Linked DNA regions of Latilactobacillus sakei subsp. sakei DSM 20017 = JCM 1157. The protein of the gene in region 2 interacts with the protein of the main gene of each other region in a pairwise test. Links are inferred from orthologs where the notes say so. Each region holds a gene or a part of one and is shown on either strand. Other genes may lie near its edges.

Region 1 (3,281 bases), 440 kb from region 2 along the record:
TCTGTGCTTAACAAAATTTGCCAAATCGTCGATTACATCGTCAATTCGTCAAATCCAGTTAATGCTCAAAATATAGGCGCCTACCGTCGCACTCTGATTTTGAAACGTGCTTTTTGTTGTAACAACTTCCGCTTAATCTAAAATATCCCTTAATCTTAAAACCTTGATTAAGTGCTATTTTGTATTAATGCTCAGTTGCTAAACACAACAAAAAGCCACTCTGATTTTAAACGTGTTTTTGACACAATTTCTTCCGTCTAGCCACGTCTGTCAAATAATCGATTGCATCGATTATTTGACAGACTGAGCTATACTCAGAAACTACCCGTGTAAAAAGACACTCTGATTTTAAACGTGCTCCAGCAGCGTACTCTTCCGGTTATTTGCGGTATTACACTAATCCTCAGAGTATAATCGCCTGCTTGCGCACTTTATTCTACTTTTTCTATTGGTGCAAAGCTTGCTAGTAGTCTCTTGACACCTTGTTCCTTGAAGGCGATGTCTAGTTCTTGGTCGCCGCCTGTGCCGTTGACCTTGACGACTGTGCCAATGCCCCACTTCTTATGTTGGACTTTTTGGCCCGCTTGCCAACTACCACTCTTATCGCCACCGGTTGTATCGGCAATTTTATGACTAGTGGTTGTTTTAGGCCCGTTATACGTCGTAGCGGTTGCTCTGGCGTAGCTATTCGACTTGCCAAATGGTAGCTTACGTTCTGGAATACTGCCGGCATTGCCGCTCGCGTAATCCAATAATTTATCATCAATTTCACCAACAAATCGTGAAGCTTGGTTACTTTGTTGACGACCATACAACATCCGTGAATAAGCATTCGTTAAATAAAGCTTACTTTCAGCACGGGTAATTCCAACATACGCCAAACGCCGTTCTTCTTCTAACTCGTCTTCTTCCAATAACGCCCGTGATAGTGGGAAAATACCTTCTTCCATCCCCATTAAAAAGACTACTGGGAACTCAAGGCCTTTAGCCGCATGCAAGGTCATCATCGTGACTTCACTAGCTTCTTCTTCAACAGAATCCAAATCAGAAACCAATGATAATTCCGCTAAGAAGTCCACAAATAAATCACTGTCTTCTTCTTCGGGTTCATAATGCTCATCAAATTGTTTCGTTACAGATAGTAATTCTTCAATATTTTCTAAACGGGTTTGTGATTCTAGTGTATTTTCAACTTCAAGTGCCTTCTTGTAGCCGGTCTTGTCCAATAATTGTTCGGTCAAGTCCGTCACGTTTAAGAATTCACGCATCTTCGCTAAATCACCAATGACGTTCCCAAAGTCGATTAAAGTATTGCGACTTCTAGCGGGAATCGTTGATAATTCAGCATTTTGTGCCGCTTCCAATAATGACCATTGGTGATCATCGGCAAACTGCCCTAATTTTTCAAGCGTGCCAGGGCCAATCCCCCGTTTAGGGCTGTTGACGATCCGTTCAAAACTCATTGAATCGGCCGCATTAACGACTAAACGTAAATAAGCGAGGATATCCTTAATTTCTTTCCGGTCGTAGAATTTGTGTCCGCCGACCATTTTATAAGGCATGTTAGCTTTAACAAACGCTTCTTCAATTGTCCGAGATTGCGCATTAGTCCGATATAACACTGCAAAGTCGCCGTATTTACGGTTATTTTTTTGCATTTCTTCTTGGATCTTCGTGATGACAAATAAAGATTCGTCGCGTTCACTCTGGCCTCGATAATACGTAATCGGTTGGCCTTCTTCATTTTGGGTCCACAATTCCTTTGGTTTCCGGAAAGTATTGCGGTTAATGACCCCATTAGCGGCTTCCAAAATGGTCTTGGTTGACCGGTAATTTTGTTCCAACATCACTGATTTAGCGTCTGGATAATCATGTTCAAAGTTCATGATATTGCTGATATCAGCACCCCGCCAACCGTAAATACTTTGATCGGCATCCCCAACAACACAGAGATTTTGATACTTCTCAGCTAACATATTCACCAATGTGTATTGCGCTTCATTAGTATCTTGATATTCGTCAACGTGAATGTATTGGAATTTTTCTTGATAATGTGCCAAAGTTTCCTTATTTTCTCTAAATAAGCGAATTGTTTGCATGATTAAATCATCAAAATCAAGTGCTTGGTTTTGATGGAGTCGTTTTTGGTATTCTGTATAGCATTTGGCCGCCATCTTTTCAAATGGCCCATTCGCTAAACCTTGATAGTCCGCTGGTGTTTGAAGCGCATTTTTTGCTTTACTGATTGTCCCTAAAATTGCTTTGGGTTCATATTTTTTAGTATCGATATTTAAGTCCCGACAAACATGGCGCATCAACGTCAATTGTTCAGAAGGATCCGCAATCGTGAAGGCCCGGTTATAGCCGATTTGTTCAATTTCACGTCGTAAAATCCGCACACAAAGGGCATGGAAGGTTGAAACCCAAACATCTTGAGCACCTTCGCCTAGTAAGTTGCCCACCCGTTCACGCATTTCGCGCGCTGCTTTATTGGTAAAAGTGATGGCTAAAATGCGCCATGGCAATACATGTTTTTCTTCAATTAAATACGCAACACGGTGCGTTAACACCCGCGTTTTACCACTGCCGGCACCCGCCATAATTAACAGTGGCCCTTCAGTTGTTAGAACCGCCTCAGCTTGTTCGGGATTCATTCCTTTTAAGAGCTCTTGTTCAGACAAATATAGTCATCCTTCCGTAATTGCAATTAGTCTTTATTATAACAAACTAGATAGGTAGAAAAAAGCGAACACGCCTTAGTAACCGGATTACAATTCTGGTCAATCTTATGCCTTGACCTGGGACGCGTTTCATAAATTATACTCACATTAATCCAAGAAAGGTGGCATTCATTATGATTAAATATATTTTTTCTGACTTAGATGGCACATTGTTAAACCAGGCGGGACAACTTTCCGAAAAAGATATCGCAACGGTCAAAACAAGCCCGCTACCAATCTCATTAGTTTCAGCCCGTTCGCCGCAAGAAATGCAGGCGACGGTTGAGCAACTCGCACTGACAACCCCACAAGTTGCTTTTAATGGCGGCCTCATCTACAAACCTACCGATTTATTCCCCATGGTCTTAGCCGAATATCCACTCGTAACAACAACTGTCGCACAACTAGTCGCTGCATTACAAACCGAATTTAGCGACATTAGTTTAAGTGCTTATGATTTACAGCATTGGTACACACAAAAAATTGATGCCGGAATTGAAACTGAGGCCCAACTCACCGGGCTCTTACCAACCATCATTAATTTTGACGACCAGTTGAAAA
Region 2 (3,260 bases):
TGTTCTAAGGCTTGTTCATTGCGGAAAATTCCTAATTGCGGACCACCCCAGAAAAGTTGATCAGCCATCACATCGTAAATAATCCCGAATAAGGCTTGTCCATCTTCGTAGACCCCGATCATAATCGCAAAATTTTCCTGTTGCTTAACAAAATTCATTGTGCCATCAATTGGGTCGACGAAAAAAGTTAGACCATTATGCCAATCACCAGCACCGACATTGGCCCCTTCTTCTCCGACTAATTGCGCCATTGGGTATTCCACTTTGATTTGTTCTGCGAAAAAGGCTTGGTTAGCGCAGTCGACGTTGGTCACTAAATCATTACGACTTGATTTAGTCATAATTTCTAAAGGCTGTGTCATCTTTTTGCGTGTTTCAGCGGCTGCTTCAAGTACCCACTTTTGTAATGAACGACTTAATTGATATAGCGCCTCTTGTTCCATCTGTTTTCATCTACTTTCAATTATTAGTCGTCATCTTAATTTGTGCCCGGCCACTCTTTTGAGCAGTTTGCATACAACGATAGATTGAATAACCAGAAGCTTCCGTAAAAGCCTTATCAAGTTGTTTTTCAATCATCTTGCTTCGAACGACTTGTTTAAAATCACGGTAGGCCACGTTTAAATCTTCAACTTTAGCGCCAAATTCATAAGCTTGTTCAACAAGATTATATAAATGCATGACTTGAACCACTTCTTCTGGTGTCCAATCTGATTCTAAAGGATAGCTATAGTTAGTTTGCATAAGTACTCCTAAATTTAAGTCAATTTAAGCAAAATTGACGTTTTTAATATCAATCATTATAGCGCATTTTTTTAGGAACTGTCGAATCGTTTTAGCAAGTGTATACAAAAAGGGCCGTCACAATTCATGACGAACCCTCCAGTGTTAGATGTGAATTGGTAAGCCTAGTGCTAATTCAGCGTCATCCATAATTGCTTCACTCAATGTTGGATGTGGGTGAATTGTTAAGGCTAAATCTTCCGCATTCATCCCTGATTCAATTGCTAAGGTTAATTCTGAGATCAAGTCGCTAGCACCAACGCCTGCTACTTGTGCACCAAGCAACGTATTATCGTCAACATTCGTTACTAAGCGTACAAAACCTTCAGTATCCGCTAATGATAAAGCACGACCGTTAGCAGCAAATGGGAACTTAAAGCCTTTGGCGTTATAGCCTTTTTCTTTTGCTTCAGCAACCGTTAAACCAGTGGTTGCCAATTCTGGATCGGTATAACAAACTGCTGGCATTGCTTTGTAGTCCACAATCACTTTTTTACCAGCGATTGCTTCTGCAGCAATTTTAGCTTCATAGCTCGCTTTATGAGCCAACGCAGCACCGGCAACAATATCACCAATAGCGTAGATGCCTTTGATATTGGTTTGACCTTGTTGATCAACTTCGATTAAACCACGATCAGCCATCTTGATACCAGCTTGTTCCAAGCCCATATCATCAGTATTAGGACGACGACCAACAGTTACCATGACATAATCGGCAACCAATTGTTCTTCCTTGCCGCCAACTTCGTATTTAACAGTCACGTTTTGATCTGTTTCGATTGATTCTTTAGCCATAGCACCGGTAATCACATCGACACCCTTAGTCTTGAAGTTCTTCGTTACAAGTTGCACCATGTCTTTTTCGAAGTTTGGCAAAATTGAATCCGTTCCTTCAAGAATGGTGACGTGGGCGCCCAAGTTAGCGTAAGCACCTGCTAATTCAGAACCGATGTAACCCCCGCCAATCACAACTAATTCCTTAGGCACTTCTGTTAAGTTTAAACCACCGGTTGAATCAATCACGCGTTTGTTGAACTTGAAGCCCTTAATTTCAATTGGGCGACTACCAGTTGCGATGATTAAGTTCTTGAAACTATAAGTTTGTGCACTTTCTTCTTTAATGACCCGTAAGCTATGTTCATCAACTAAAAAGGCAGAACCGTCTAAGACATCAATTTTGTGTTTTTTGAACAACATTGAAATGCCGCCCGTTAATTTTTCGACAACTTGGTGTTGTTTCCAGTCTTGCGTCTTTGCAAAATTAAGCGTTGCACCCGTTGTTGAAACTCCGAAAACTTCGGAATTCTTAGCTTCTTGCAAACGATGACCTGCAGAGATTAACGCTTTAGAAGGGATACAGCCGACGTTCAAACAAATCCCACCGATATTTTCACGTTCAATAACCGTTACTTTTTGACCCATTTCAGCTGCTCGAATGGCAGCAACGTAGCCCCCAGGTCCAGAACCAATAACGACAGTTTCTAATTCAATTGCAAAATCACCTACAACCATTTTTAAATCATCCTTCCATCAATAGTAGCTCTGGATCAGCTAATAATTCTTTTAATTCGTTCATTGCACGTTGCGCAGTCCCACCATCAATTAAACGGTGATCAAATGATAATGATAATTTCAAGACTTTACCAACTGCAAGTTCGCCATCTTCGTTAACAATTGGTTCTGTGCCGATACGGCCAACCCCTAGGATAGCCACTTCAGGGTAGTTAACAACTGGTGTAAACCAACCACCACCGATTGACCCGATGTTACTAATCGTCATTGAACCGCCACTCATTTCAGCAGGTTTTAACTTATTATCTAAAGCTTTTTGAGTGTTTTCGCCAATTTCCTTAGCGATGGCAAAGATACTCTTGCTGTCGGCATCTTTAATGTTTGGTACATAAAGGCCGTGATCAGTATCGGTTGCGATGCCGACATTAATGTAGTGTTTATAAACAATTTCGCTTGTTGTGTCGTCAATTGAGGCGTTCAACGTTGGGAAATCACGTAAAACAGTTACTAAAGCCTTAACAATGTATGGTAAGAAGGTTAACTTAATATCTTTCTTAGCAGCAACATCCTTAAATTTCTTACGATGGGTCATTAATTTAGAAACTTCAACCTCATCAAATAATGTTACGTGTGGTGCAGTATGTTTGCTTGTCACCATTGCTTTAGCAATTGCTTTTCGTGTTGGTGACATCTTTTCACGTGTTTCAAGTTCTGGTGTTGCGGATTCATAAGGTTTAACGGCTACTGCTGGTTCAGGTGTCGCTGTTGTTGCAGGGGCACTCTTAGTATCAGTTGTTGTCGTTGAAGCAATTGGTGCAGCGCCATTTTGCATGAAGTTTTGGATATCCGCTTTTGTTGTGCGCCCGTGTTTACCAGTTGCTGGCACTTGGCTAATATCCACGTTATTTTCACGTGCAAATTGACGAACAGATGGCATTGCCAATACTTTCCGATTTGGATCACTA

Evidence for each region.
Region 1: the proteins of lpdA (region 2) and pcrA interact in binary tests that used the Escherichia coli proteins (3 or more experiments, as listed by UniProt). The link is inferred for Latilactobacillus sakei subsp. sakei DSM 20017 = JCM 1157 from one-to-one orthologs.

The regions. Positions count from the first base shown.
Region 1 is NZ_AP017929.1:907,003-910,283, reverse strand. The notes cover bases 44-2,989. They hold pcrA (DNA helicase PcrA), read right to left. Parts: upstream 2,655-2,989; coding sequence 432-2,654; downstream 44-431. Other genes in these bases: LEUCM_RS04505 (HAD family hydrolase), read left to right, coding at 2,855-2,989. Also shown: more of LEUCM_RS04505, read left to right, coding at 2,990-3,281. UniProt on the Escherichia coli protein: A helicase with DNA-dependent ATPase activity. Unwinds DNA duplexes with 3'-5' polarity. Translocates on single-stranded DNA with 3'-5' polarity. Initiates unwinding more efficiently from a nicked substrate than double-stranded DNA.
Region 2 is NZ_AP017929.1:1,346,010-1,349,269, reverse strand. The notes cover bases 93-3,017. They hold lpdA (dihydrolipoyl dehydrogenase), read right to left. Parts: upstream 2,296-3,017; coding sequence 889-2,295; downstream 93-888. Other genes in these bases: LEUCM_RS06770 (dihydrolipoyllysine-residue acetyltransferase), read right to left, coding at 2,303-3,017; LEUCM_RS06780 (UPF0223 family protein), read right to left, coding at 460-744; LEUCM_RS06785 (inositol monophosphatase family protein), read right to left, coding at 93-443. In the rest of the region: more of LEUCM_RS06785, read right to left, coding at 1-92; more of LEUCM_RS06770, read right to left, coding at 3,018-3,260. UniProt on the Escherichia coli protein: Lipoamide dehydrogenase is a component of the glycine cleavage system as well as of the alpha-ketoacid dehydrogenase complexes.